One region of the Streptosporangium sp. NPDC053982 genome, then DNA from elsewhere that is predicted to be linked to it. Evidence: riboswitches for the same ligand, from Rfam matches in the RefSeq annotation. Region 1 holds a riboswitch; each other region holds the start of a gene.
What was found. A riboswitch is a leader RNA that binds a small molecule or an ion and turns the genes downstream of it on or off. The one in region 1 is predicted to bind cyclic di-AMP.
Positions count from the first base shown of each region.

Region 2: linked by a shared signal. The riboswitch ahead of ACZ6W9_RS06725 (C40 family peptidase) and the one ahead of ACZ6W9_RS36660 (VldE C-terminal domain-containing protein) in region 1 are both predicted to bind cyclic di-AMP.
Region 3: linked by a shared signal. The riboswitch ahead of ACZ6W9_RS14245 (CHAP domain-containing protein) and the one ahead of ACZ6W9_RS36660 (VldE C-terminal domain-containing protein) in region 1 are both predicted to bind cyclic di-AMP.
Region 4: linked by a shared signal. The riboswitch ahead of ACZ6W9_RS27875 (hypothetical protein) and the one ahead of ACZ6W9_RS36660 (VldE C-terminal domain-containing protein) in region 1 are both predicted to bind cyclic di-AMP.

Region 1 is NZ_JBVJKQ010000034.1:480-7,558, reverse strand. It holds gene ACZ6W9_RS36680 (ATP-binding SpoIIE family protein phosphatase) at 1-607, shown strand, start outside; gene ACZ6W9_RS36675 (TIGR03086 family metal-binding protein) at 715-1,305, shown strand; gene ACZ6W9_RS36670 (DeoR/GlpR family DNA-binding transcription regulator) at 1,454-2,254, shown strand; gene galT (galactose-1-phosphate uridylyltransferase) at 2,251-3,330, shown strand; cyclic di-AMP (ydaO/yuaA leader) riboswitch at 3,402-3,538, shown strand; gene ACZ6W9_RS36660 (VldE C-terminal domain-containing protein) at 3,580-4,524, shown strand; gene ACZ6W9_RS36655 (MarR family winged helix-turn-helix transcriptional regulator) at 4,580-5,110, opposite strand; gene ACZ6W9_RS36650 (M50 family metallopeptidase) at 5,177-6,484, opposite strand; gene ACZ6W9_RS36645 (LuxR C-terminal-related transcriptional regulator) at 6,676-7,079, shown strand, end outside.
Region 2 is NZ_JBVJKQ010000003.1:317,880-324,958, reverse strand. It holds gene ACZ6W9_RS06740 (sensor histidine kinase) at 1-241, opposite strand, end outside; gene ACZ6W9_RS06735 (response regulator transcription factor) at 253-951, opposite strand; gene ACZ6W9_RS06730 (VanZ family protein) at 1,020-1,724, opposite strand; cyclic di-AMP (ydaO/yuaA leader) riboswitch at 2,214-2,372, shown strand; gene ACZ6W9_RS06725 (C40 family peptidase) at 2,455-3,018, shown strand; gene ACZ6W9_RS06720 (hypothetical protein) at 3,131-3,919, shown strand; gene ACZ6W9_RS06715 (M48 family metallopeptidase) at 3,916-5,253, shown strand; gene ACZ6W9_RS06710 (glycosyltransferase family 4 protein) at 5,250-6,380, shown strand; gene ACZ6W9_RS06705 (AMP-dependent synthetase/ligase) at 6,495-7,079, opposite strand, start outside.
Region 3 is NZ_JBVJKQ010000007.1:129,478-136,556, forward strand. It holds gene ACZ6W9_RS14230 (carbohydrate ABC transporter permease) at 1-285, opposite strand, end outside; gene ACZ6W9_RS14235 (carbohydrate ABC transporter permease) at 282-1,259, opposite strand; gene ACZ6W9_RS14240 (ABC transporter substrate-binding protein) at 1,340-2,686, opposite strand; gene ACZ6W9_RS14245 (CHAP domain-containing protein) at 3,167-3,853, opposite strand; cyclic di-AMP (ydaO/yuaA leader) riboswitch at 3,872-4,009, opposite strand; gene ACZ6W9_RS14250 (hypothetical protein) at 4,460-5,497, shown strand; gene ACZ6W9_RS14255 (DUF6716 putative glycosyltransferase) at 5,509-6,693, shown strand; gene ACZ6W9_RS14260 (sensor histidine kinase) at 6,901-7,079, opposite strand, start outside.
Region 4 is NZ_JBVJKQ010000016.1:13,739-20,817, reverse strand. It holds gene ACZ6W9_RS27890 (roadblock/LC7 domain-containing protein) at 1-409, shown strand, start outside; gene ACZ6W9_RS27885 (hypothetical protein) at 422-793, shown strand; gene ACZ6W9_RS27880 (alpha/beta fold hydrolase) at 841-1,698, opposite strand; gene ACZ6W9_RS27875 (hypothetical protein) at 2,116-2,871, opposite strand; cyclic di-AMP (ydaO/yuaA leader) riboswitch at 3,115-3,258, opposite strand; gene ACZ6W9_RS27870 (DUF4253 domain-containing protein) at 3,527-4,354, opposite strand; gene ACZ6W9_RS27865 (LysR substrate-binding domain-containing protein) at 4,448-4,807, opposite strand; gene ACZ6W9_RS27860 (SDR family NAD(P)-dependent oxidoreductase) at 4,892-5,521, shown strand; gene ACZ6W9_RS27855 (S8 family serine peptidase) at 5,586-6,941, opposite strand; partial or broken gene ACZ6W9_RS27850 (IS5 family transposase) at 7,025-7,079, opposite strand, start outside.

The DNA of each region.
Region 1 (7,079 bases):
GGTGGAGATGCGCGAGCTCGTCCTGCCGCACGGCGCCGTCCTCGCCTTCTACACCGACGGCCTGGTGGAGAGCCGCGAGCGGGACATCGACGAGGGGATCGGCATGGTCTGCGACCTGCTGGCCGATCAGAACCCGGACCTGGAGGCGGTCTGCGACCTCACGATCGAGGCCCAGCGCCCCGGGCACGAGCGCGACGACATCGCGCTCCTGCTGGCCAGGGTGCGGGAGCTGGGCGAGGAGGACCTGGCGCAGCTCACGCTCACCCCCGACCCGCGCTCCGCCGCCCAGGCCCGCCGCCTCGTGCGCGCGACGCTGTCGGAGTGGCGGCTGGACCCGATCGCCGACGCCACCGAGCTCATGATCAGTGAGCTGGTCACCAACGCCATCAAGCACGGCTCGGGCATCGTCGAGGTGCGCCTGCTGCGCGGCCCCTCGCTGGTGTGCGAGGTGGCCGACCGCTCTCCGCTGCCCCCGGTCATGCGTGAGGCGGGCAGCGACGACGACACCGGCCGCGGCCTGCATCTGATCAACTGGCTCGCGCACCGCTGGGGCACCCGCCCGACCCCGGACGGCAAGATCGTCTGGGTGGAGCAGCGCCTGCCGTAGGGTCTCCCCGGCCCTGTTCCCCGGCCCCGCCGGAGCCGTGCCCACGGGACGCGATGACTACTCGTCCCGCGGGAGTTACGGTCGAGGTGAGGATCGGGGAGGACATGATGAGCATCGACATACGCGAGGCCTACCGCCGAGCGCTGGACGACTTCGGCGCTCTCGTCCACCGGATCGGGTCCGGGCAGTGGGGGCGTCCCACCCCGTGCGTGGACTGGGACGTCCGCACCCTGGTCGACCACGTGGTCAGGGAGAACCGCTGGGTCCCCCTGCTGCTGGCCGACCGGACCGTGGGCGAGACCGGTGACGCCCTGGACGGCGACATGCTCGGTGACGACGCGCTGAAGGCGTTCGACACCTCCGCCACCGCGGCCGTGCAGGCCGTGTTCGAGGACGGGGCGCTCACCCGCGTCGTCCACCTGTCGTTCGGCGACGCGCCCGGCGGCGAGTACGTCGCGGAGCTGTTCGCCGACGTCCTGATCCACACCTGGGACCTCGCCCGGGCCATCGGCGCCGACGAGCGGCTCGACCCGGAGCTGGTCGACGCCTGCGCGGCCTGGTTCGCCGACGCGGAGAAGGGCTACCGGCAGGCCGGGGTCATCGGGGAGCAGCAGCCGGTCCCCGCGGGCACCGACGCGCAGACCCGTCTCCTTGCGGCCTGGGGCCGCCCGCCGCGGCCCGCCGGAGACGACGGCTAGATCCGTTCGCGGACGGCCTCCGTCCGCCGCCCGGCGGGAACGCCTGCCGGGCCCGCCCGCGGGCCACTCCCATCCACCAGGTTCCAACATCTTCCAACTACCATGGTTGTGGTAATTTGCTGGAATCTGGTGATTTAAGGGGTGGTCAATGCTCGCCCAGCAGCGGCGGCAGGCGATCTTGGACCGGGTGCGCACGAGCGGCGGCGCCCGGGTCGCCGACCTGGTGCGTGAGCTCGGGGTCTCGGACATGACGATCCGCCGGGACCTGGAGGTGCTGGCCGAGCGCGGGCTGGTGGCGAAGGTCCACGGCGGCGCCACCGTCGCCGGGCCCGGCTCCACCGAGGAACCGGGGTTCGCCGCCAAGTCGGCGCGCCAGCAGCCGGAGAAGGAGGCGATCGCCCGGCGGGCGGCCCGGCTGGTACGGCCGGGCACGGCCGTGGCGCTCTCCGCCGGGACCACCACCTGGACGCTCGCCCGCTTCCTGACCGACGTGCCCGACCTGACGGTGATCACCAACTCGATCGGGGTCGCCGACGTCTTCCACCGCTCCCCCCGCGCCGACCGCACCGTCGTGCTGACCGGCGGCGTCCGCACGCCCTCCGACGCGCTGGTCGGCCCGGTCGCGGTCGCGGCGATCCGCGGGCTGCACGTGGACACCCTCTTCCTCGGCGTGCACGGGATGAGCGTGCGCGCCGGGTTCACCACGCCCAACCTGCTGGAGGCCGAGACCGACCGCGAGCTGGTCGCCTCGGCGCACCGGCTGGTGGTGCCGGCCGACCACACCAAGTGGGACACGGTCGGCATCAGCACGATCGCCGGACTGGCCGAGGCGCACGTCGTGGTCAGCGACTCCGGCCTGCCGGAGGAGGCCCGCGAGGAGCTGGCGTCCCAGGTGGGCGAACTGATCATCACCGACCCCCACCAGCGGAACGAGACGGTGAGCTCATGAAACGCACGATCACCCACCTGGCCGACGGCCGCGAACTGCTCTACTTCGACCGGCGGGACGACGCCGACCGGAGCGCGGCCGACCTGCGCGACCTGCCGCCCCGCCCCCCGGCCTCCGAGCTGCGCTACGACCCTCTCACCGAGGAGTGGATCGCGGTGGCCGGGCACCGCCAGAGCCGCACGTTCCTGCCCCCGGCCGACGAGTGCCCGCTGTGCCCCTCGGCCCCCGGCCGGCTCACCGAGATCCCCTCATCCGACTACGACGTCGTGGTCTTCGAGAACCGCTTCCCGTCCTTCTCCGGCCAGCCGGTCGACGCCGTTCCGGTCGGCGGGCTGAGCGAGGTCCGCCCGGGGACCGGGCGGTGCGAGGTGGTGTGCTTCACCTCCGACCACGGCTCCTCCTTCTCGCGGCTGTCCCCCGAGCAGGTCGATCTGGTCATGGAGGCGTGGATCGACCGTACGGCGGAGCTGTCGGCGCTGCCCGGGGTGGAGCAGGTCTTCTGCTTCGAGAACCGGGGCCCCGAGATCGGCATCACCCTGGCCCACCCGCACGGGCAGATCTACGCCTACCCCTACGTGACCCCCCGGACCCGGCTGTCCCTGGAGGCGGCCGAGCGGCACCGGAGGCGGACCGGCGGCAACCTGTTCGCCGACGTGCTCGCCGCCGAGCGGGAGGCGGGCGTCCGCGTGGTCGCCGCCAACGAGCACTGGACGGCGTTCGTGCCGGCCGCGGCGCGCTGGCCGGTCGAGGTCCACCTCTACCCCCATCGCCGGGTTCCCGGCCTGGGGTCGCTGGAGGCCGCCGAGCGGGCGGCGTTCGGCCCCCTGTACACCCGGGTCCTGCGCGCCCTGGACGGGTTCTTCGGTGTGCCCCTGCCGTACGTGGCGGCCTGGCACCAGGCGCCGGTGCACACCGGCCGGGATCTGTCGTACGCCCACCTGGAGGTGTTCAGCATCCGCCGGGCGCCCGACAAGCTGAAGTATCTGGCCGGGTCGGAGTCCGCGATGGGCGCCTTCGTCAACGACGTGCTGCCGGAGGACACGGCCCGCCGCCTGCGGTCCCTGGTCGGGGAATGACCGGCGGACGGTCACGGGACGGGGTCGCGTGACCGTCCGTTTACCATTACTATCCTCACCCATTGGACTTAATGTCCGATATGCCTAATTCCGGGTGCGTCGCCCGGGAGCCGGGGAACCACCGCACCCGGGGTGAATCCACTTCGGTGGAAGGGCTCTCTCCCGCCCGAACCCGTCAGCTAACCCGGTAGGCGGTAGGAGAGGAGAGCCGTGGCGGCCCCGTCCCCCACGTCCCGTCGCCGTGCGGCCATGACCGTCTCCGCGGTCTCGGCCCTGGTGTTCGTCCTCGCCGGCGGGCCCGCCGGCGCCGACCCCAAGCCGTCCGAGTCCGAACTGCGCGCCGACCTGGCGAAGCTCACCGAGAAGGTCGACGGGCTCATCGAGGACTACGCGGCCAAACGGGAGTCGCTGCGCGAGGCCCGGCAGGCCGAGAGCCGGGCCAGGGCCGCCCTTGCCGAGGCCGAACGCGCCTACGCGGAGGCCAGGAAGCAGGTCGCCGGCATCGCCAGCCTCCAGTACCAGGGCGGTCAGCAGGGGGGCGGGAGCGACCTGCCCTCCCTGCTGACCGCCCCCCGGATGGACGGCGCGGCGGTCACCGCCCAGCTCGCCGCCCAGCAGGGCGCCCACCTCCGGACCTTCGCCCAGAGCCGGGACCTGCGCGGCCGGGCGGCCGAGGAGGCCGCCCGGCTCACCGGCCGGATCGCCGAGGAGGGTGACGCCGTGGCCGCCCGGCGCCGCGACGCCGAGAAGGCCATCGCGGACATCAGGCGGAAGCTCGACGCGCTCGTCCCCGTGGGCTCGGGCCGTCGCACCGACGGCAGCTGGGCGCCCCAGCTGCCCACCGGCTCCGACAACATCACCGACCGTACCCGGATCATGCGCGAGGCGGTCGGGAAGCGGTTCACCCTCCCCCACGAGGTCGGCTGCTACCGCTCGGAGAACGACGGCGGCGAGCACCCGCTGGGCCGGGCCTGCGACTTCATGATGAGTACCGGCGGATCGACGCCCACGGCGGCCCACGTCGGGCTCGGCGACGAGATCGCCGCCTGGGCCCTCAAGAACAGGACCCGGCTCGGGGTGAAGTACGTGATCTGGCGTCAGCGGATCAACAGCGGCACCGGCTGGCACGCCATGTCCGACCGCGGCGGCGTCACCGCCAACCACTTCGACCACGTCCACATCTCGATGTACTGACGGACCCGGCCGGACGTTTCCCGGCGTACCGACGGACCCGGCGGGATCGGCGGCGTCACGGGCGGGTGACGGCGACGTCCGTCGTCCCCGCCGCCTCGGCGACCATCCGGTCCAGGCCGGCCAGGTCGGCCGGGCGGGCGACGGCCGCCTCCGCGAAACGGGCGAGCAGCCGGGCGAACGCCTCGCGGTCGGCCTCCGTCCAGTCGGCGATCAGGCCGTCCAGGTAGGTCCGCCGGTAGCGGACGACCACCTCCAGCACCCGGCGGCCACGCTCGCTCAGCACGAGACGGGCCCGCCGGGCGTCCACCGCCGACTCCTCCCGTGCCACCAGACCCGCGCCGATCGCGTCGTTGACGAGCCTGCTGGCGGTGGACGGGTCCACGTCGAGCTGCTCGGCGACGGCGCCCACGGTCACCTCGGGGACGTCCAGGCTCAGCTTGTGCACCGCGTGCACGACCATCACGTTCGACATCTGCACCGGCCGGGGCGGCTCACCCGCCCGGCGGGCACGCAGCGGCCGGGCCCAGATCCGGCGCAGCCGGAACAGCGCCACGTCGATCGCCGCTCCCGGCGTCCGGTCGTTCACGGCGTACCCCTACGGCGGGTACGGCCCGCCCGCGGCGCGCCGTACGGGACGGATGGTCACGAAAGATCAACCCAGCAGGCGGATCGGGTTGAAGACGTCGGCGTACGCCAGCAGGCCGGCCATGACGATCATCACCAGGGCGATGGCGTAGGTGAGCGGGAGCGCCTTGGCGATGTCCACGTGGGAGGGGGCGGGACGGCGCGTCACACGGGCGAAGCCCCGCTTCAGGCCCTCCCACAGCCCGCCGGCGATGTGGCCGCCGTCCAGCGGGAGCAGCGGGATCAGGTTGAACATGCCGATCGCCAGGTTGAAGACGGCCAGCAGGTTGATGAAGATGACGACCTTGCTCTCCAGCGGGGCCGAGGAGGCCACGATCTCCCCGCCCATGCGGCCGACGCCGACGATGCCCACCGGGCCGTTCTTGTCGCGCTCCTGGCCGGAGAAGGCGGCGTTCCAGACGCCGACCATCTTCTCCGGGAAGCGCAGCAGCGCGCCCGCCGTCAGCGAGGTGGTGTCCCACATGTGGGAGGCGACCGCGCCGAGGCTCTGCCGCTCGGTGACGACCACCGGGCTGACCCCGAGGTAACCGACGCCCTTGTCGATCTTCCCGGGCTCGTCCAGCGACTCGCGGTCCTGGGCGATGAGGTTCGCGGTCACGGTCATCGGCCGGCCGTCCCGCTCGATGCCGATCGCCAGCGGGCCGGCGCCGTGGGAGCGGATGGCCCGCGTCGCGGCGTCCCAGCTCGCGACGGGCCTGCCCGCCACCGACACCAGGACGTCACCGGCGCGCAGCCCCGCCGCGGCGGCCGGGCTGGGCCTGTCGGTCGCGGCGCACCCGGCCCCGGGGTTCTTCGCGATCTCGGCGGAGGTCTTGACGCACTGCGGGACCGAGGAGATCTGGTTCTTCTGGACGGCGACGCCGAAGCCCATCATCACGACGGCGAACAGCACGAACGCCAGCACGAAGTTCATCGCCGGGCCGCCCGACATGACGATGACCTTCTGCCACCAGGGCTTGCGGTAGAAGACCCGGTCCTCGTCGCCGGGGCGGACCTCCTCCATCGCCGCGTCGCGGGCGTTCTCGATGAGGCCCTGCCACGGCCCGGTGGAGACCGAGCGCAGCGTGCCCGGCGCGTCGGTGGGCCGGGGCGGCAGCATGCCGATCATCCGGATGTAGCCGCCGAAGGGGAGCCACTTGACGCCGTACTCGGTCTCGCCCTTGTGGCGCGACCACAGCGTGGGGCCGAAGCCGACCATGTACTGGGTGACCTTGACGCCGAAGAGCTTGGCGGGCACCAGATGGCCGATCTCGTGCAGGCCGATCGAGACCATGAGTCCCAGGAGGATGATGAGGACCCCGACGAGCCAGCTCACAGGTCGTACTCCCCGGTCGTTTATGTGCGGGCGGCTTCCAATGGAGACTAACCCACGCTCCGTGGTTCCAGAGTGCCACAGAGACGGACCCTCCGGATCAAGACCCTTGCGCCGGGTTGACCGAATGGGGACACTTCGTTGACAGTAAGCGATCGTGCGGTCACCCTGTGAGAGGCGCTGGGGGGAAACTTTTGATCGGGATCCTGATTGCCGAGCACCTGCCGCTGGTCCGACGGGGCCTGGTGGCCTCGTTGGCGTGCGAGTCGGACCTCAAGGTGGTGGCGGATGTCGAGCGCGGCGAGGAGGTACTGCCCGCCGTGCTGCGACACCGCCCCGACGCGGCGGTCGTCGATCTGGATCTGCCCGACGTCGACGGTTTCACCGTCGCGCTCCGGCTGCACGAGGACGTCCCGTCCTGCCGGACGCTCCTGCTGTCGCGCCACCCCAGCGCCGGCCAGGTACGGCGGGCCTTCTCCGTGCACGCGCTCGGATTCATGAGCCTGGACGTGCAGCCCGAGCAGCTCGCCGACGGCGTGCGGCGGGTGGCCGCCGGGAGACGGGCGATCGACTCCGAGCTCGCGGTCGCCGCCCTGGA
Region 2 (7,079 bases), on a different contig from region 1:
CCAGTGCCTGTGCCGCGCGGGGGACGAAGGCGCGCTGGAGGTCGGTGCGGTTGGGGATGAACCGCAGGGCCGGCGCCCCGGGCCGGGCCGCCTCCGGCCCCGTCCCGAGGGCGCCGTCGGGCACGTAGCGCAGCAGGAACACCCACACCACGGCCAGCAGGAGGGCGCCGGCGAGCATGAGGAACCCGGCGTAGCTGATGGTGAGCCTCAGCCGGACGCTGGGCCCCGGACGCCTGTTCAACGGGCTCCTGCTCAACGGGCGCCGGGGCGGGCGGGATCGCCGCCCGCGCCGCCGGTGTCGATCCGGTAGCCGACGCCGGGCACCGTGGCGATGAGCCACGGCTCACCGAGCCGTTTGCGCAGCGCGGAGACGGTGATGCGGACGGCGTTGGTGAAGGGGTCGGCGTTCCCGTCCCAGGCCCGCTCCAGCAGCTCCTCGGCGCTGACGACCCCGCCCTCGGCGGCCACGAGGACCTCGAGCACGGCGAACTGCTTGCGGGTGAGCGCGACGTAGCGTCCGTCCCGGAAGACCTCCCGGCGGAAGGGGTCCACCCGCAGGCCCGCGATCTCCCTGACCGGGGGCCGGGCGTGGGCGCGTCTGCGGTCGAGCGCCCGGAGGCGCATCACGAGCTCCCGGAGGTCGAACGGCTTGGTGAGGTAGTCGTCGGCGCCGAGCTCGAACCCGGAGGCCTTGTCGTCGATCCGGTCGGCGGCGGTGAGCATGAGGATCGGGATGCCGCTGCCGGAGGCGACGATGCGCCGGGCGATCTCGTCGCCGGAGGGGCCGGGGATGTCGCGGTCGAGGACCGCGAGGTCGTAGGAGTTGACGCTGAGCAGCTCCAGGGCGGAGTCGCCGTCGCCGGCGATGTCGGCGGCGATCGCCTCCAGCCGCAGACCGTCACGGACGGCCTCGGCCAGGTACGGCTCGTCCTCCACGATCAGTACGCGCATGCCGGAAGCCTAGGCGGCCCGGCATATCGCCGGGGTATGCGAGGACCTGTACGCGGCGGGCACTCGGCTCAGCCCACCGGCGCCGGCTCGGGGCGGGACCGGCCCGGCGGAGCCTCCGCCGCGGTGCGCCACCAGCGGTGCGACGCCAGGGCGGCCAGTGCGGCGCCGGCGGCGTTGAGCAGGACGTCGTCCACCGAGGACACCCGGTCCAGCCGCAGGACGTACTGCGCGGTCTCGACCATGATCGAGCAGCCTGCCCCGAGCGCGAGGATCCGCGGTACGGACGCCAGCGCCGCGAACCGCATCGGGGCGAAGAACCCCAGCGCCGCGAAGATCAGCAGGTTGCCGCCGATGCCGAGCGGCCCCATCGTGGGCAGATCCTGCAGTGGGAGCAGACTCACCCGGCCGGGGGCGACGCCGGCCTCCGGGCCGGGCATCATGGTGATCCATACGAACGGCACCGTGCCGTGGACCATGCCCACCTCGGCCAGCGACGTCCGCCACGCCGACGCGGCGCCGGCGGCACGCCGGACGCGCGCCAGAGCCCACGCCACCAGGGCGGACGGCGGCACCGCGACCAGTGTCATGAGCAGCACGCCGTTCTCCGTGCCGAGGCAGCCGTGCCACCGGCCGGCCGCGCAGCTCGGGGCGGCCATCAGGAGCGGCCGCCGCAGGACGAACGCCACGCCCGCCAGGCCGAGGACCGCCAGGCAGGCGAGCACGATCCCGCGCGTACGGCGGGGCGGTGCTGACAGGGATGCACTCCGGTTCATGCCTCCCATCGAAGGGGGAGGGCCGTTGCGGGGACGTATGCGATTTTCGATACGCCGGCGATACACGGAGTCCCCGGTCGTCCCCGGTCGTCCCCGGCCGGCCCCCGCCGCGGGCCGGGACGGCGGGGCGGCGGAGCGGGACGGCGGGGCGGCGGCACGGCCGGTCGCACGCTCCGTCAATGATCGTTACCATCACGTGATTCACGTCACAAAAGCCATGATTTTTCGGACTGATCACGGAAGTGTGACAAGCGTCATATTTGCCCGGTGAAATCGGCCCCTGAACAGTGGCCCGTCGATCGCCCGAGGCGTTTTCGATCTATGTATCTTTTGTGATTCCTTTGCCCTCTCCTGGGAAACAGGGGTAACTTCTGGCGTCGCGGCGAGCAAGCCATGCCACCGCGCCGGGCCCGGCCCGTCATGCCGGCGCCTGTCAAAGATCCATAAAGATCCATTCGGCCGTCGCACCCTGCGAGGAACGCTCCCACCTGCGACGGCCTGCCGAATCCGTGCAGCCAGGAGGCACGGAACCGGGGACCCACCGGCCCGACACGCGGCCAGGGGTGAATCGGCGCGCCCGACGCGCCGTAGGGCTTCTTCCCGGCCCGAACCCGTCAGCTAACCCGGTAGGCGTCAGCGGAAGTCCCAAGGAGAAATCCTGTCTACCACCCCGCGTAACCCCCGTTCGTCGCGCTTTTTCCGCGTTTGCGCCAGTGGTTTCGCCCTCACCGTGACGGCCTCGGCCGGAGCGGTCACGATGGGCTCCCCGGCGGCGCTGGCCGACACGGGAACCGGTCCCGTTCTCCAGGTCAGGAGCACCGCCTCTCAGGTTGAGAGGCCGGTCGCCGCCTCCGCCGCCTCCGCGGCGCACACCAGCGCCAAGAAGACGGCGAAGGCGAAGAAGACCACGCTGAGCAGGACCGCACTGCAGAAGGTGAAGGCGTCCAAGGCCGTCTCGGCGGCCAAGAAGCAGATCGGCGATCCGTACCGGTGGGGAGCCTCCGGTCCCGGCGCGTTCGACTGCTCCGGTCTCGTCCGGTACGCGTGGCGCAAGGCCGGCGTCTCCCTCCCCAGGGTCACGAACAGTCAGTACCGAGCCGTGCGGAAGAAGGTCTCGTGGAGCAGCCTGCGCCCCGGTGACCTGCTGTTCTTCTACGGCAAGGGCCACGTGGGCATGTACGTCGGCAAGGGGAAGATGGTCCACTCCCCGAGCAGCGGCAAGACCGTCAGGGTCGTCCCCCTGAAGGGGTACTACCGGTCCTCCTTCTCCGGGGCGGTCCGTCCCGGAGCCTGACGGATCCCGGCCGCCGCCCCCCTGGAGCGACCGGGAAGACGGCCCCGCCCGTCCCTTCGAAGGGACGGGCGGGGCCGCCGCGCGTCCGGGGCCGGTCGCTAACATCGGACGTGTGCGCGTCCCGACAGAGCGTCGTGCCGTGCTCGCCGGAACCCTGACACTGGCGGTCGCCGCCCTGGCCACCGGCGCGGGCCCGTTCCCCGCGCCGCGCGACCCGTGGCCCGGCGGCTCCGTCACCGTCCGCGGCGAGCACTCCGTCGTGATCGGCCACCGCGTCCCGGCGGCCCGCCTCGCCGACCTGGCGGCCGGCGCCGACCGCGCCCGCCGTACGGTCCTCGACGTCTGGGGGCCGGTCCGGGCGGTGGTCCTGTTCCCCGCGGACGACGCAGAGGCGGCGGCGCTGGCCGGCGCCGCGCCCGCCGCCGTCGCCGGCCTGGCCGCGCTGGCCGACGCGGGCCGGGTGATCGTCCTGCCGTCGGGGTACGCCAGGCTGAGCGGGACCGGCCGGGACGTGGTGCTCGCCCACGAGCTCACCCACGTGGCCACCGGCGCCACCCGCGGCGGCCGGGTGCCGGTCTGGCTGTCGGAGGGGTTCGCCGACTACGTCGGTTACCGTGACGCCGGGATCGCGGTCCCGGCGGCCGCCGCCGAACTGGCCGCCGAGGTGCGCGCGGGCCGCCTGCCCGAGCGGCTCCCCGGCCCCGCCGACTTCGCCGCGGACGCCCCCCGGCGGGCGCAGGCGTACGAGGAGGCGTGGCTCGCCTGCCACTACGTCGCGCGGCGGTACGGCGAGCGGACGCTGGTGAGGCTCTACGGTAGCGATGTCGGCGATGTGCTGGGCCTGTCCCCGGCGGAGTTCGCCGCCGGCTGGCGCGACCACCTGAGAAGGGAGCTGGGTTGACGTCCTCCCCACGCCCGAGGGCGGTGTCCCGGCGATCGGCCGCGCCGGATGCGGCCGACGCCGCAGCGGCGGCGGTCGTGCCCGGGGGGTGGCGGCCCGCCGGATGGGCGCTGGCCGCCCTGGGCGCGGCCACGGTCGCGGTCGTGGCGCTCACCACGCCCTGGCGGGCCCTGCCGTCCGCCGCCCCGGCCGTCGCGCCCGACCCGGCGCGCGACTTCACCGCCGGGCAGATCGCCCGCTCCGAGGCGTTCGACGCCGCGCTCACCGCGCCCGCCTACCTTTCGCTCGGGCTGACCCTCCTGGTCGCCGGGGTGCTGGTGGCAACCCCGCTGGGCGCCCGGCTGCTCGGACGGCTGCGCGGACCCCGGTGGGTGCGGGCGCTGCTCGGCGTCGCCGGGCTGTCCGCGGCGGTCGAGGCCCTACGCTGGCCGCTGGGCATGTGGTCGGAGACGCAGCTGCGCGCCTACGGCCTGTCCACCCAGACCTGGCCCTCCTGGACCGCGGACCGGCTCAAGGACATCGGTGTCCGGACCGCGCTGCTCGCGATCATGGTGCTCGCCGTGACGGTGCTGGCCGGGCGCTTCCGGCGCTGGTGGATACCCGCCGCGGCCGGCGCGTTCACGCTGACCGTGGCCGCGTCCTTCGCCTACCCGGTGGTCATCGAGCCGATCTTCAATGACTTCACGCCGATGGCGGCCGGGCCGCTGCGCGACGACCTGCTGGCCATGGCCGCCCGCGACGGCGTGCCCGTCGAGGACGTCCTGGTCGCCGACGCCTCCCGGCGCACCACCGCGCTCAACGCCTACGTCTCCGGGTTCGGCGCGACCCGCAGGATCGTGGTCTACGACACCCTGCTCCGGGCGCCCGCGAAAGAGGTCGAGCTGGTGGTGGCGCACGAGCTGGGCCACGCGAAGGCGGGCGACGTGCTGTACGGCACGCTCGTCGGGGGGCTGGGCGCCGCCTTCGGCGCCTGCCTGCTGTACCTGGTGCTCGCCGCGGGCCCCGTACGGCGTCGCGCCGGCGTCGCCTCGGCGGCCGACCCGCGGGCCGTGGGCCTGATCATGGGGTTGCTGAGCCTGGCCACGGTCCTGTCCGGGCCCGCGCAGAACCTGGTCAGCAGGCAGATCGAGGCCCGCGCCGACGCGCACGCGCTGGAGCTGACCCGCGACCCGGAGACGTTCGCCGCGATGCAGCGGCGCCTGTCGGTCACCAACGTCTCCGACCTGTCGCCGGACTTCCTGGAATACGTCCTCTACGGTTCTCACCCGACGACGCCGCAACGGATCGCCATGGCGCGCTCATGGGCCCGGCTGAACGGCGTCCCGGAGCCGTGAGCCGCGCGCTGTTCCTCACCAACGACTTCCCGCCCCGGCCCGGGGGCATCCAGGCGTTCGTGCGCGGCCTGGCCGACGGCCGCCCGCCGGACTCGGTGGTCGTCTACGCCCCCCGCTGGCCCGGCTGCGACGACTTCGACGCCCGCCGGCCGTACCCGGTCGTGCGCCACCCCACCTCGCTGATGCTGCCCACGCGCGGGGTCGCCCGCCGGGCCGCCGAGGTCGTGGCGGCGTACGGCTGCGACACGGTGGTGTTCGGGGCGGCGGCCCCGCTCGGGCTGCTCGCGCCCGCGATGCGCGCCGCCGGGGCCCGCCGGATCGTCATGGTCACCCACGGGCACGAGGCGGCCTGGGCCGGCGTCCCCGGCGCCCGCGGGCTGCTGGCGAGGATCGGCGGGCACGCCGACGTGGTCACCTACCTGGGGGAGTACACCCGGCGGAGGCTGGAGCGGGTGATCCCCTCCGGCAGGCTGGCCCGGCTCGCGCCAGGCGTCGACACCGGGGCGTTCCGGCCCGGCGCGGGCGGGCATGAGGTGCGCGCGGCGCTGGGCCTGGGGGACCGGCCGGTCGTGGTCTGCCTGTCCAGGCTGGTACCGCGCAAGGGCCAGGACGTCCTGCTGCGGGCCTGGCCGCTCGTGCTGCGAGCCGTGCCGGAGGCCGTGCTGGTGATCGTCGGGGGCGGCCCGTACCGCCGCACCCTGGAACGGCTGGCCCGGCCGCTGGGCGACGCGGTCCGGATCACCGGGCCGGTGCCGTGGGCCGCGCTGCCGGCCCACCTCGACGCGGGCGACGTGTTCGCCATGCCGTGCCGTACCAGGCTGGGCGGCATCGACGTCGAGGGGCTCGGCATCGTCTACCTGGAGGCGTCGGCCAGCGGCCTGCCCGTGGTGGCGGGCTCCTCCGGCGGCGCGCCGGACGCGGTCCTACCGGGGGAGACCGGCGTGGTGGTGGACGGCACCCGCCCGCGGGAGGTGGCGCGGGCCGTGACCGGGCTGCTGGAGGACCCGGAGCGGGCGCGGAAGATGGGCGAGCGCGGGCGCGACTGGGTCACCCGCGAGTGGGGCTGGGACCTGGTGTCCGCCCGCTTCGCCGAACTGCTGCGGGACCCGGCGTCCACCGGGTCGTGAGCCGGCGCCCGCCGGGCTGTGAGCCGGGGACCTCGTACGGCGGCGCCCGGCCCGCGACGGGCCGGGCGGAGGCGGTGCGGCGGGGGCGCCGGCGGTGCGGCCGGCCGTACGGTGTCAGCCGTACAGGGCGTCGATCCGGTCGGCGAAGTCGCGCATCACGAGGTTGCGCTTGATCTTGAGGCTGGGCGTGACGTGCCCGGTCTCCTCGGTGAGGTCGGTGTCGAGCACCGTGAACTTCTTGATCTGCTCGGCCTTGGACACCGACCGGTTGGCGGTGTCCACCGCCTTCTGCACCTCGGCGAGGACGGTCTGGTCGGTGCTGAGGTCGGCCAGGGAGGCCCCCTCCCTGCCGTTGGTCTTCTTCCACTGCTCGAGGGCCTCGGGGTCGAGGGTCACGAGCGCGGAGACGAACGGCCGGCCGTCGCCGACCACCATCGCCTGGCTGACCAGCGGGTGGGCGCGGATGAGGTCCTCCAGCGGGCCGGGCGCGACGTTCTTGCCGGCGGCGGTGACGAGGATCTCCTTCTTGCGGCCGGTGATGCGGAGGTAGCCGTCCCCGTCCAGCTCGCCGACGTCGCCGCTGTGGAACCAGCCGTCGGCGTCGATCGCCTCGGCGGTGGCCTTCTCGTCCTTCCAGTAGCCGTGGAAGACGTGACGGCCCTTGATCAGGATCTCGCCGTCGTCGGCGACGGCGAGCGT
Region 3 (7,079 bases), on a different contig from region 1:
CGCGATGATCGCCGAGTTGGTCAGACCGAGGAGGAAGTGGGCGTCCTCGGTGTTCAGCAGCCGCTCGACGTTCTCACCGAGGCGGCCGCTGGGCAGCAGCGGCGGGGGCACCTCGCTGGCGTCGTCGTTCGTCCGCGTCGCCATGATGAACATGTAGTAGATCGGGAAGGCCGACACCACGAGCGCGAGGGCCAGGACGACCTTCGTCAGCGGGGTCGCGTCCCAGATGCTGTTCGGCGCGGACCCGGTTCTCGCCGGGCGGCTCCGGGCGTGGATCGCCGTCATTTGTTACCCCCGATGCGGCGGGTGAAGGAGTAGTTGATGAGGGTGCCGATGAGGATCAGCGCGAACAGCAGCCACGCCGCGGCGGCCGCGTAGCCGAAGTCGAAGTCGCGGAACGCCTCCTTGACGATGAACATCGCCACCGTCTGGTACTGGCCGGTGGCGCCGCCCGCCATGGTGGGGTTGCCGTCGAACAGGACGGGCTCGGTGAAGAGCGTTAGTCCGCCGATGGTGGAGATGAAGACGATGAAGATGATCGTCGGGCGCAGCATCGGGATGGTGATCTGCCAGAACTGCCGGCGGGCCGACGCGCCGTCGAGGGCGGCGGCCTCGTAGAGGTCCTTGGGGATGGTCTGCATCGCGGCGAGCAGGATGATCGCGTTGTAGCCGGTCCAGCGCCAGTCGACCATCGTGGAGATCGCGATCCACGCCGTCCAGCTCTCGTTCTGCCAGTTGATCGCGTCGACCCCGAACAGGCCGAGGAACCAGTTGATCATTCCGTAGTCGCGCCCGTAGAGCTGGGTGAAGACGACGGCGACGGCGACGACGGAGGTGATCATCGGCAGCAGCACGCCGAGGCGGAAGAAGAGCCGGCCCCGGATGCGCTTGTTGAGCGCGTTGGCGAGGATGAGCGCGAGGACGAGCTGGGGAACCGTCGAGATGACGAACATCGCGAGGGTGTTGACCACCGCGTTCCAGAAGGCCGCGTCGGTGATCAGGGAGATGTAGTTCTCGAACCCGACGAACGACTTGTCACCGGCGAGTTCCCAGTCGTAGAGGGAGACCCAGAGGGTGTAGCCGAGCGGGAAGACGCCGAAGACGGCGAAGAGCAGGAAGTACGGGGAGACGAGGAAGTACGGGGTCGCCCGGAGGTCGAACCTGGCGAGCCCTCCGCCGCGTCCCGAGCCGCGGTGTCCGGGGGATCGGCGCGGGGACCGTGGCCGGGCCGGCGCCGGGGTGTCGACGTGCAGGGTCATCGGTAGCCTTTCAGCGGTGGGCAGGCGACCGGCCCGGCGGCGGGATCACCGCCGCCGGGCCGTGCCGATCGGGACGGGGGTCAGCCCGCGGCCTTGACGCCGGCCTCGACGAACTTCTGCCACGCCTGGTCGTAGGGCACCGAGCCCTGGTCCATGCCCTCCAGCACCTTCTCCACCGAGGTCTTCACCTGGGCGTGCTTCTCACCCAGGAAGACCGGCTGCAGGTCCTTGACCGAGTCGCCGAAGATCTGGCCGGTGGGAGCGTTGTTGAAGTAGTCGCTCTTCAGGTCCTTGACCGCCGGGTCCTCCTGGGCGGTGATGGAGCTGGGGAAGGCATTGGCCTCCTGGAAGGCCATGACGTGGCCCTCCTTGCCGGTGAGGTAGTTCACGACCTCGGCGGCCTCCTTGGGGTGCTTGCTCTGCTTGGTGATCGCCAGGTAGGAGCCGCCCCAGTTGCCGGCGCCGCCGGGAACACCGGCCACGTCCCACTTGCCCGAGTTGCCCTCGCCGGAGTTGTCCTTGATCACACCGACCATCCAGGCCGGGCAGCCCATGACGGCGAAGCCGCCCTTCTTCAGCGCGGCGTTCCACGGCGGGGTGAAGGAGGCGAGCTTGGCGGTCATGCCCGCCTGGCTGAAGCTCTTCACCGTCTCGAACGCGGTCTTGATGGCCGGGTTCGACTCCAGGATGAGCTGGTTGTTCTTGTCGAAGTAGGCGACGTTGCCGTTCTTCGGCGCCTCCTGCGACAGGACCACGTTGTAGAGGGTGTTGGGACCGTCGAGGAACTTCGGGTCGCCCTTGGCGGTGTTGGCGGCCTGGAACTTCTTGCCGACCTCCATGAAGGCGTTCCAGTCCGGCCAGAGCTTGCTGACCTCGTCGCGCTCACCGGGGAGGCCGGCCTTCTCGAACAGGTCCTTGCGGTAGCACATCGCCATGCCGCCGATGTCGGTGCCGAGGGCGAAGAGCTTGCCGTCCTTGTTGATGCCGTTCTCCCACTTGGCGGCGGGGAAGTCGCTCTTGCGCTTGTCCAGGCCGTATTCGGCGAGGTCGACGAAGAACTGCGGGCGGGCCTTCATGAGGCCCATCGCGCCCTCGTCGATGCCGACCACGTCGGCCGCGCCGCTGCCGGCCTGCAGACGCTGCAGGAGCTGGGGCAGGAAGACGTCCTCGAACCGGTCGGTCGGGTTCTCGTGCTTGATCTGGATGTTCGGGTGTGACGCGTTCCAGGTCTCGACGGCCTTCTTGTAGCCGAAGTTCGCGCCGCCGCCGAAGGTCTGCACGGTGATGGTCACCGGCTCGGAGGCCGAGCCGCCCGAGGCGGCCGTGTTCTTGGCGGGCTCACTCGAACTACAGGAGGTGACCGCCAGTGCTGCGGCGGTCATCACCACGACGGCGGCGAGCTTGCCGTGCCGCTTGGTGTTCAACATTCCGGACCCCTCTCAGGTGGTCGCCCGAATCGATTGGGAGGTGACATCGCGAACCGGCCCCCGACGAACGCGATCGGCGATGGGTTGCGCGCGGGCAGCTTTTGGGAGCGCTCCCACGAAGACTGGACGATGGGCAACCGGCGCGTCAATATGCCGAAACGTAACCGTTACATCGCGGGTGTTTCAGCTCGGCGAACAGTCGTTAAGGTGACAAACTGTGCGATCGGGCGCTTGGGAGCGCTCCCACCCCAACATGACACGACGCGGCGAACGCTCACCAACCGGGATCATCCAGTGCATCAGGGATCGTCCGGACCTTCCTCGCGGCGATAAGGTCCCGGCCGGAAAGCCGAAACGGCGACCCGGTCGTGCCGGGTCGCCGTCCGTCGGCCGTAGTCCGCCGCCGGTCCTCGCCGCTCCCGGAGGGACGGGAGCGGACGAGGGGAAGGGGAGAGGGGAACGGAAGACCGGAGTCGTCCGTCAGCCGTTGTAGACCGGGTATCCGTAGCCGTCGACCTGGGCGACCGGCCGGACACGCTCCTCGACCTTGCCGTTGCCGGTGTTGCCCTCGATCGTGGTGATCGTGCCGTCGCCGTTGTCCTTCTTGACGAGACCCACGTGGTCGATGGCGTCGATGTCCTTGCTGCCGCCCCAGTCGAAGAAGACCACGGCGCCGGGCTTCGGGGTCTGACCCCAGCGTCCGTTGTCGGCGAACCACTTGGCGTAGCTGACGGTGTAGGCGTCCCAGCCCATGGTGGGCCGGATGCCGGCCTGCTCGCCGACCCAGGAGACGAACATCGCGCACCAGGGGGCGTTGGCGTAGTCCTGGATCCTGCCGCCGTCGCGGGCGACGGTCTCCTTCGCGCGCTCGCTGGCGAGGTACCAGGCATGGAACTTGGTGCCGCCGCCGTAGGCGTTCTCCGAGACGCCGATCTGCTGGGCGGCGATGTCGAGGACCTGCTGGGCGCTGACCTTGGGCAGGTTCTGGGCCTGGGTCTCGGACGAGGCCGCGGCGTTCTCGGTGACCGACCCGGCCTGCGGGCCGGAGGCGTGGTTGTCGGCGAGGGCGGGAACGGTGGTCACGGCACCGCCGGCGAGGACGATGGACGCGCCCACGAGGGCGCGGACCAGGCTGTGCTTCCCGGGGGTGAGGCGGTTCTTGGCCATGGGAGAGTTCGGCTCCTTGCGTCGCTTCCATGCCGCCTACCGGGTTAGCTGACGGGTTCGGGCTGGGAAGTGCCCTACGGCGCGCGAACGCGCTGATTCACCCCATGAAGTGGTTCCCCGGTTCCGCGAGAGCCGCGGATTCGGCGGCCGCGCCCATCGACGGAGTGATCCGTCGTGATGATGCGCGGTCGGGCAATGTGTCGACGAGAGATGGGTCTGTGGACCTCGGTCCTCATCGCGAACGAGTAGAACGTACGTGCTGCTCCAGGCCGATTGCAAGCTCCCGCATTGCCTTGACTTGGGAAAACGCCGAATATCGGTGATCGTCGACTTCCCGGTCCGAAGATCGGCGACTTCGGGCCAAAGGCTTTCGCAAAAGCCGCAAACCCTTGCGGCACAGGGATTTCCGCACCGCGGGACCGGCGACGCCCCGGTGCGACGGACGATTCTTCCCGGCTGAAGCGCCCCCTAACGTAGATCTTTTTAAAGGGGGATCGTTTTACCTGTTCAGTGCCTTTCCGGGCGGCACGTCGCCGGGCGCGCGTGCTCGGATGTTCATCCGCGGTTCCCGGCCGCGTAAGGCGTCACGGTTACGGTGAGGCGATCGTGAACGGGTCATCGCCCGGCGTGGAGGAGGGGCGGGACCACGCGCGGGAACAGCCTTCGGCCATCGCCTGGGCGGAGTCCCCCCTGCAACTGCTCTGCGTGGTCGAGGCCTGCCACGCCGGGCTGCTCGGCGCCCCCGTCCGGGTGGTGCCCCGTGCCGGCTCGCGCCCGCTGACCGCCACCCGCCGGGAACTGTCCCGCCTCGTCCTTCCCCCGGGGCTGGAACAGGCCGGCCCGGCCCCCGGGCCGCCCAGGCCCCGGCGGGGCATGACCTGGGTGATCGGCGACGCCTTCTCCGGCCGGGTCCAGGCCCGCTGGCTCACCGCACTCCCCGGACGGATCGTGGTCGTCGACGACGGGCTGGCCACGATCAGGCTCCTGGAACTGCTCGCCGGGCCCCTTGGCAGGCCGCTGCTACGGGCCCGGGCCACCGCGGGCCCGTCGCGCTCCGTCCTCGGCGTGGCGGCCGGTCTGCGACTGCGCTCGGCCGCCCGGTCGGGCCGGCTGACGGTCTTCACCGCGATGCCCATCCCGGACGACCTGGCGCGCGCCGTACGCGGCAGGGGAGCCGAACTGGTCGTCCACGACTTCACCTGGCTGCGCGCGCAGCCACTGCGCCGGCCCCGGCCGCAGGAGCCCACGGTCGTCCTCGGCACCTCACTGGTGCGCAACGGCCTGATCCACCGCGACCGCTACCTCACCTGGCTCGCCGGGGTGGGCGCGGCCGGGCCGATGGCCTATTTCCCGCACCGCCGGGAGGACCCCGGCGACCTCGAACGGATCGGCGCGCAGCCCGGCGTCACCGTCTACGACGCCGGGGCCCCCGCCGAGATGACCCTGCGGGGACTGGACGCCGGGCAGCGGGTGCTCAGCCTGCCGTCCACCGCCGTCACCTCGCTACGTGTCCTGCTGGCACCCCGGGGCGTCACCGTGGAGGCGGTGGACGTCCCCGACGACTGGTGGACCGCCCTGGCGGCGCCCTCCCTCCGCTCACACCTGTCGATGTCCGCTCCTCACGACACCGGAGTCAAAAAGTGAAGGTCCTGGCCGTGGCCGACTCGGATTCCTATCTGAAGTGGGCCGCCCACCTGCTCGCGGGCCTTCCCGGCGGCTGTACGGCGGAGCTCGCGGTGATCCGTACCCCCATCGCACCCTCGCCGGCGCAGATCCGCGCGGCCGTCACCGGGGTGGCCGCCGACCCTCCCGTGCTGTCGGCGCGGGCGCTGCGCCGGGCGGCCGAACGGCTGCGGCCCGACGCGGTGCTGGCCGCCTGCACCGGCCCGGTGGTCGACGTGCTGGTCGGCGAGGTGCTCGCCGGCCTCTCGCCCAGGCCGGTGTTCGTCTCCGGGCTGCCCGGCATCTCCGTCCCCGCCACCGAGAAGGCATGGCTGTTCCGCAGCGGCTGCGACCTGTTCGTCCTGCACAGCGGCCGGGAGGTGGCGGAGTTCACCGAACTCGGCCGGAGACTGGGCGGCGGCGGCGCGGTCGGCCTGGCCCGGCTGCCGTTCCTGCCCGCGGGGCAGGCCCCGCCCCCCGCCGGGCCGCGCGACCGCGTGGTGTTCGCCGCCCAGGCCAAGGTGCCCAGGCGCAGAGAGGACCGGGAACGGATCCTGCTGTCCCTGGCGGAGCTGGCCGGGCGGCGGCCGGACCTGGACGTCGTGGTCAAGCTCCGCGCCCTCGACGACGAGCGGCAGACCCACGCCGAGCGGCACCCCTACCGGCGGCTGTGGGAGGAACTGGCCGGGCGGGACGCGGTCCCCGCCGGCGCGGTGCGGTTCGAGGCCGGCCCGATGCGCGACCACCTCGCCCGCGCGGCGGGGTTCGTCACGGTCAGCTCGACCGCCGCGCTGGAGGCGATCGCCTGCTCCGTCCCCCTGCTGGTGCTGTCGGACTTCGGGGTCGGCGCCGAGACGATCAACCTCGTCTTCGAGGGAAGCGGACTGCTCGGCACCCTCGAAGACCTGGCCGCGGGGCGCTTCCTCACCCCGGACGGGGAGTGGTGCCACGCCAACTACTTCCACCCCGGCGGGCTGGACGACTGGACCTCCCACCTGGTCACCCTGGTCGGCATGGCCCGCTCGGGACGCCTGGTCCCGGCCCGCTCCCTGCTCGACGGGCCGGCGTACGCCGCCGCCCGCCGCCGCGCCCGGTTGCGCGTCGAGGTCCCGCCCAGGGTGCTGCGCGCCGGGCGCCGTTTTATGGCGACGCTGCGCGTCGCGGCTCGGGGCTCTTGATCCGGTGTCTTGCGGTTCTCATGGCGACGCTGCGCGTCGCGGCTCGGGGGCTGGTAACCGGTGTCTTCCCTCGTCGTTCACTCGCTGCGCTCGCTCTCTCCTCAGTCCAGACACCGGCGCCCCCGAGCGGGTCCGGGCACCGGCGTTCCTAGGCGGGGGACATCAAGGTCTCTGGGCGGGCCCGGACACCGGCGTTCCCGAGCGGGCTTATTGCGACACTTCGTGTTGGGGCTTTGGGGACTCGGAGGAGTTGAGGGCGGGGTCTTCTCCCAGGGCCAGGAGGGGGAGGCGTAGGACGAAGCGGGCGCCGTGGTCGCAGTCGGCGACGCTCAGGGTGCCGCCGTGGCCCTCGGCGATCTCCCGGGCGATCGGCAGGCCCAGCCCGC
Region 4 (7,079 bases), on a different contig from region 1:
GCGCCGCGAGCGGGCCCGGCGGGAACTGGCCCTGCTGCGCGACCGGCTGCACGAGGAGATGGCGCTGCTGCGCGAGCGCGTGCCGGAGGTGAACGGAAGCATCGCCTGCAGCGTGGACGGCCTGACGCTGGCGAGCGACCTGCGAGGCGAGACCGAGCAGATCGGCGCGCTGTCCTCCGCGGTGCTCGCGCTCAGCAGCCGGCTGACGGCCATGGCCGACAAGGGCTCCTTCGAGGAGACGCTGATCTCCGGTGACAACGGCTACGCGGCCTTCTACGCCGCCGGCCCCACGATCGTCCTCACGGTGCTCGCCCGGCCCGGGACCAACCTCGGGCTGCTGCGCCTGGAGGGCCGCAAGACGGCGGTGAGAATGGCCGCCCTCACGTCCCGCACATCGACAACCCACTGATCGGAGTCAGACATGGGCAACATGGATATCTCTCTCAAGGAAATGATGGGCATCGACGGCGCGGTCGGCGCGGTCGTCGTCGACTACAACAGCGGCATGGCGCTGGGCGCGCTCGGCGGCTCCAAGGACCTGGACCTCCAGGTGGCCGCGGCGGGCAACACCGAGGTCGTCAAGGCCAAGCTGCGGACGATGGACTCCCTCGGCCTCAAGGACACCATCGAGGACATCCTCATCACGCTCAGCGCGCAGTACCACATCATCCGCCCGGTCACCGGCCGGAGCGGCAAGGGTCTCTTCCTGTACCTGGCGCTGGACCGCAACCGGGGCAACCTGGCGCTGGCCCGGCACACCCTGCGGATGATCGAGGAGAGACTCGAGGTCTGATCCTCCGGTACGGCTCCGCGCACCGGGAGCGCGGGCCGTACCGGAGCTCACCGCTCGGCGGAGGCGGTGAGCTCACCGATCGCGTCGGCGAAGGCCGGCCAGAGCAGGCGCGGCAGGTCGTGGCCCATGCCGGGGAAGGTGACCAGTCTGGCGCCGGGGATCGCGTCCGCCGTGGCGATCCCCCCGGCCACCGGGATGAGCTGGTCGGCCTCGCCGTGCAGTACGAGGGTGGGTACGGTGATCTTCCCGAGCAGCGCCGTACGGTCGCCCGAGGCCAGGATCGCGGCGAGCTGCCGGGCGGTCCCGGCCGGGTCGAGGCCGCGGTCGTAGCTGAGTTCGGTGATCTGGGCGACGCGCTCGCGGTCCATCCGGTATCCGGGGGATCCGAGGATCTCCCAGGTGCTCAGCGCCTGACGGATCGCGGCCTCGCGGTCGGGCGGCGGCGGCGCCATGAGCACCGCCATCGCCGCCTCGGTGGGCGGGGCGACCGCGTGGCCGGGGGTGGACATGATCGAGGTGAGGCTCCGCACCCGGCGCGGATGGCCGATCGCCATCGCCTGGGCGATCATGCCGCCCATCGAGGCGCCGACCACGTGGGCCGACTCCCAGCCGAGCGCGTCGAGCAGCCCGGCGGCGTCGTCGACCATGTCGTCGAGCAGGTAGGGGGCCCGGCCGCCGCCGAGGGCGGGCGCCCCGGCGTCGTTCAGGTGGGTGGACTCGCCGGCGTCGCGGTTGTCGAACCGCACCACGTGGTGCCCGCGGCCGGCGAGCAGCTCGCAGAACTCCTCGTCCCAGTGGATCATCTGGGCGCCGAGACCCATGATCAGCAGAAGCGGCCGGTCGCCGGGAGACCCGAAGGTCTCGTAGGCGATCTCGATGCCGTTGGCCCGGACGCGCGTCGTCATGTCGCTCCCTCTCCCCCGTCCGTCCCCGGGCGGGCCGGGTGGCCGCCCGGACGGTTCCCGCCGCCCGGAGACGACGGACCGGTAACCCGGAACAGAATGTCATTCTGCCCAGGTCGGGGCAAGACATCCCGTGCCGAAGGGCCGGAGAGCGAAAAGCAGGAGCGGACGCCCTGCGCCGGCGTCCGCTCCCGTGTCCAGGAAAGGCTGAGGTGAAGCTCTTCGCTTCCGGCCGTCACGGCCTGACCGGGCCGTCACGGCCCGGTGGGGCCGTCACGGCCCGGTGGAACCCTTATGACCCGGTGAGCCGTCACGGCCCGACGGTGCCGCCCTGGCGCGGGGCGGCGTCGTGACGGTCCGGCGGCGGCGCCGTGACGGTGCGGCGGCGCCGTGACGGTGCGGCGGCGCCGTTCCGGCCGGTTACGGCTTGACGGTGATCTGGACCGGCTTGGCCGGGTCGCCGTCCCGCTTGCCCCAGGCACCGGTGGAGAAGGGGACCGGGTCGTTCTTCTTGCCCGGACCGTCGCCCCACTTGGTGATGACGTAGTCGACCTTGATGTGGCCCATGCCGCCGTTGCCGTCCACGCCGAGGGTGCCGGGGTTGAACGTGCCGCCGGTCAGGTCGGCGAAGGTCTTGGCGTCGAGGTCGATCATGACGCCGCTGCTGGAGGGGACGCCGGGGCCGCGGTCGCCGACGAAGAACTTGGCCTTCTTGCCCTTGTAGATGACGTAGCCCTCGGTGAACAGCGGCCAGCTCGGGCTGGCGATCATGCCCTTCTGCATCGGCTTGCCACTGGCGGGGAGGCCGGTGTCACCGGCGCGGCCGGAGGAGTCGTCCCAGAAGTAGGAGGCCTTGGTCTGGCCCTTCAGCATGACGGTCTTGGTGACCTTCTGCGGCTTGGCGGGGGCGGCCTGCTCCGGCGCGGCGGCCTGCCCGGGAGCGGCCTGCTCGGGAGCGGCGGCGGCCTGGGCGGGGGCGGCCTCGGGGACCGCGGCCGCGACCGGCTCGCTCACCGCGGTGACCCCGGCGCCGGCCGCCGAGGCGGCGGGCGCGTCCCGGTCGACCGAGGGGAGGGCCGAGACGGCGGCGGCGGAGGCGAGGAGCCCGGCGCCGACCAGGCCGGCGACGGCGTATCGGGTCTTGCGGGCGGACGTGCGGGGATCCAGGGAAGGCATGAGGAAACGAACTCTTTCGCGAGGGAACGGGGCAGCCGGACGCCATGCGTGAAGGGAGGCGTCGGCGGGGTCGCGCTCACAGGGAAGAAGAGGCGCAGGGATGGATCAGGTGGCGCTACACGGAGCGCTGGGGGATGCCGCGACCGATCGCGGCGGAAGAACCCAGGGGATGTGAAAGTCTCAGAGGACCGGCAGCGAAATGCGGTATACCGGTACGAAGGTGGCGCGGTCTCCCACTGAGGGATCTCCTCTCCATCTCGTCTACCGGGTTAGCTGACGGGTTCGGGCGGTGGAGTGCCCTACCACCGCGTTCGCGGCGGATTCACCCCGGAAGGTGGGTCCCCGGCTCCCATGCCATGACGGCTTCGGGATTCGACGTCGGCCCGGTCGCCCCCTCGGATGAGGGTGCAGGTCACCTGCCGATGACTAGGACACTACCGGGCAAATCAGACAAAGCAAAGCAGAACCCATGGAATGACCAGAAGATCTACCTTCTATGGCCAAGAAAGGGCACATGATCCGGTTTATCGGCCCCTGAACCGGCGCGGACCAGGGCGTACACGCCGTGGCGAACCACATACGGGTGATTCACCGCCGCCATTTCCCGCGGCCCGCGGTCCCGCCCGGAACCCCGGGAAACGGCCGCCCGCCCCGGTCAGTCCCACCAGAACGACCAGGCGTTCCTGCCCATGATCTGCTCGGCGTAGCCGGCGAGCGTGCCGGCGCTGTAGACGACGCTGTCCGGGCAGAACGTCCAGTGCTCCGCCGCGACGTGCAGGGCGTGCTCCGCCGTCGTGGGGGGCGCCGCGACGCTCAGGTCGAGGGTGTTGAAACCCACGCCCACCAGCCGCGCCCCGAACCGCTCCTCCCAGCTCCGCACCACGGCGGCCAGCGGGACCATCCACTCGTTGTGGTTCAGCGCGCCCTGCCACCCCATGACGGCCAGCGCGTCGGCCCCCCGGTCGACGGCCACCAGGCCCAGAGGGGTCCTGCGCTCGGCGACCAGCCCGGCGTACCAGTCGGCGACCACGTCGGGGTCGGTGGCGAGCCTGCCCGCGGGGGCCGGACCCGGGCACCGCGCGCCGAACGGAGCCAGCAGCTCCAGCTGCTCGGCGTCCGCCCTCTCGGTCCAGTCGGCCCAGACCTCCGCCATGAAGGCGGCGGTGTGATAGTTGTCGATCTCCTCCACCGTGTCCGGGGCGATCTGCCCGGACGACCACGGCTGGACGGAGTCCTCCAGCAGCAACGGCCACAGGCCCGAGCGCGGGTGCTCGGCCCGCAGGCCGGACCACAGCCCGGCGGAGACCGGCTCGTCACTGAGCCAGAACGCCGGACGATAACCGACCATCAGCTGGGAGTAACCGGGGTCGGGCCACACCACGTCGCCTGGAGGCAGCTCGACCGAGAGCGCCCGCCCCTCACCGCCGCCGGCGAACAGCTGGCCCAGCAACGGCGGAAGTTGCCCCCGCTCGCAATCGCTCATCCCTGTCGATCCGATCCTGACCACGGACCAATTTTGGCCTGTCAGGCGGCGGGAGGACAGTTCTCCCCCCAGCGCGGCCGAAAAACACCGCCTTCACGGCCCTCGCGGGGAGGGCCGAGGGGCCGTCGCGGGCTCCGCGAGCTCGCGGACCACCTCGGCGAATCCGCGCACCAGCGGGTCGTCCGCACCCCTGGGCCAGGCCAGGGCCACCCGCAGCGGCTCGACGTCGGTGAGGGGCACCCAGGCCAGGTCGGGGCGGGCGTAGTAGCGGGCCATGCTCGACGGGGCGAAGCAGACGGCGGCGCCCTCGGCCACCTGCTCCAGCATCTCCTCGACGTTGTCGTTGGTCGGCCCCCAGCGCGGGGCGGAACCGTCCGGCCGGGGGTTGACCGCCCACCATTCCACCCATTCGCGCGGCGCCCGTTCGGTCCACATCAGGGGCTCGCCGGCCACCTCCATGACGGAGACGCCGTCGCGACCGGCGAGCGGGTCGTCGCGGTCGGGCTGGACGTCACCGACACCGCCCGGATCGCCGCCGTGGTCGCCGAGGTCGTCCTCTGGTACGGGCGCGTGGACGTGCTGGTCAACAACGCCGGGCGCGGACTGGTCGGCGCCGTGGAGGAGACCTCGGACCGCGAGCTGCGCGACCTGATGGAACTGCACTTCTTCGGCCCGGCGGCGCTGACGCGGGCCGTGCTGCCGCACATGCGCCGCCAGGGATCGGGTGCGATCGTGCAGATGAGCAGCATGGGCGGCCGGTTCACCTTCCCGGGCGTGGGCGCCTACTCGGCGACCAAATTCGCCCTGGAGGGGCTCTCGGAGGCGCTCGCCCAGGAGGTCGCGCAATTCGGGATCAAGGTGCTGGTCGTGGAGCCGGGGGCGTTCAGGACGGGCTTCGCCGGCGGCGGTGCCCTGCTGCAGTCGGCCGTCATCCCCGCCTACGAGACCGTCGTCGGCCCGGTCCGCTCCGGCCTGCCGGAGTCCGACGGCAGGCAGCCCGGCGACCCGGCCAAGGCGGCGGCGGCCGCCCTCGACGCGGAGGAGACCCCGCTGCGCCTCCCGCTGGGCGACGACGCCGCCGACGCGATCGCGGCCAGTCTGGAGAACGCCCGCGCGGAGTTCGCCGCCTGGGAGAAGGTGGCCCGCGGTACCGGCTTCGACGCCTGACCGGCCCGGCGCCTCCTCCGGGGACCGGTGGGCCGGCCCGCTCTTCCCGGCCGCGCGGGAACGCTCAGCCCCGTCCCGGAGACGGCGGGGGCGGCCAGGGTCCGGCCGGCAGGACACGCGTGCCGTCGGGCCCGGTCGGCTCGTGGCCCGGCACGGGCGGCCTCGGGCCGTACGGACCCTGTGCGGCGTGCGGCGGGGGCTCCACGCGGGGAGGGAGCGGCGGGACCGGCGTACCGTGCGGAGGCGGCTGCGGGTGACGCGCCGGGCCGGGCGGCGCCTGGTGAGCCGGGTACGGGGTCGCCTGAAGGGAGAGGTGCGGCGACGGCGGCATCTGGTGAGGGTGCGGCGGTGGCATCTGATGGGGATGCGGCGATCCCGGGCCGTGCGGGAGGTACGCCGGGCCGGGCGGAGGGAACGCCCCACCCGGCGGGGGAACCGGACCGCCGGGCGGCATGCCGTACGGCGAAGGCGGTACGGCCGGCCCGCCGGGTGGCGCGCCGTACGGCGGGAGCGGGGCGGACGGGGAAAGCGGTACGGCCGGCGCCGCGCCCGCGCGCCGCGCCTGGCGGCGGTTGCGGATCACGAAGAACACGACGAGGACCGGGACCAGCACCATGACGACCGTCTGGGCGATCGCACCCGGCACGCTCGAGACGCCGACTTCGATCCAGGGCCCGTCGTCCTCGGTGGGCTCCGGGCGGGGCGTCGGAGTGGGTGAGGGGGGCGGGGTGCCGAGCGGGTTGGCCTTGACGGTCCTCACCTTCGCGGTCAGCGCCCGCACCGGGTCGACGACGCCGCGGCTGAAGGCCGCCTTGTCAGAAAGGAGCGGGCTGTCGTGCGCGGTGCTCACCAGACGGTTGATCACGTCCCTCGCGCGCAGGTCGGGTTCCTTCGATCTGATCAACGCCGCCACCCCGGCCACGATCGCCGCCGCGTCGCCCGTGCTGCTCCCAATGCCGTACCCGTTGCCGGACTCCCGGCGGGGCAAGGAACCGATGATTTTCTCGGCGGGAGCGGCGAGCGCCACCTGCCGTCCCACAACGGAGCCGGACCACAACCTCCCCGACCGGGTCGTACCGCCGACCGAGACGACGCCCGGGATCGACGCCGGGCACCTGAGGTTGTAATCGTCACGGTTGTCACCGGCCGCCGCGACCACCACGACATCACTGGAAAGCGCGTAGCGGACGGCCTCGATGTCCTCCTGGAGGCAGAACCGGAGGTTCTCCGACAGCACGATGACCCGCGCGTCGTTCCGCACGGCCCAGCGGATGGCCTGACCGTAGGTCTCGTGGTCGTATCTCCGGCCGAGGTTGACCGGCAGGATCCTGGCGTCGGGCGCGATGCCGAGCAGGCGCATGTCGCTGCCGCCGGGCCCCACGATGAGCCCGGCCATGCCGGTGGCCCGTCCGTCGTCCACCTCCTCCCGCCCGTCGGCCGCCACCGCGGTGTCGAAGGAGTGCCCCCGTAGGACGCGGCCCTTTATGCCTATAACTGATCGTTTCAGAGTGAGGTTCGCAGGCGGCGGAGGCATGTGAGGCTGCAGGCCGGTTCGAGC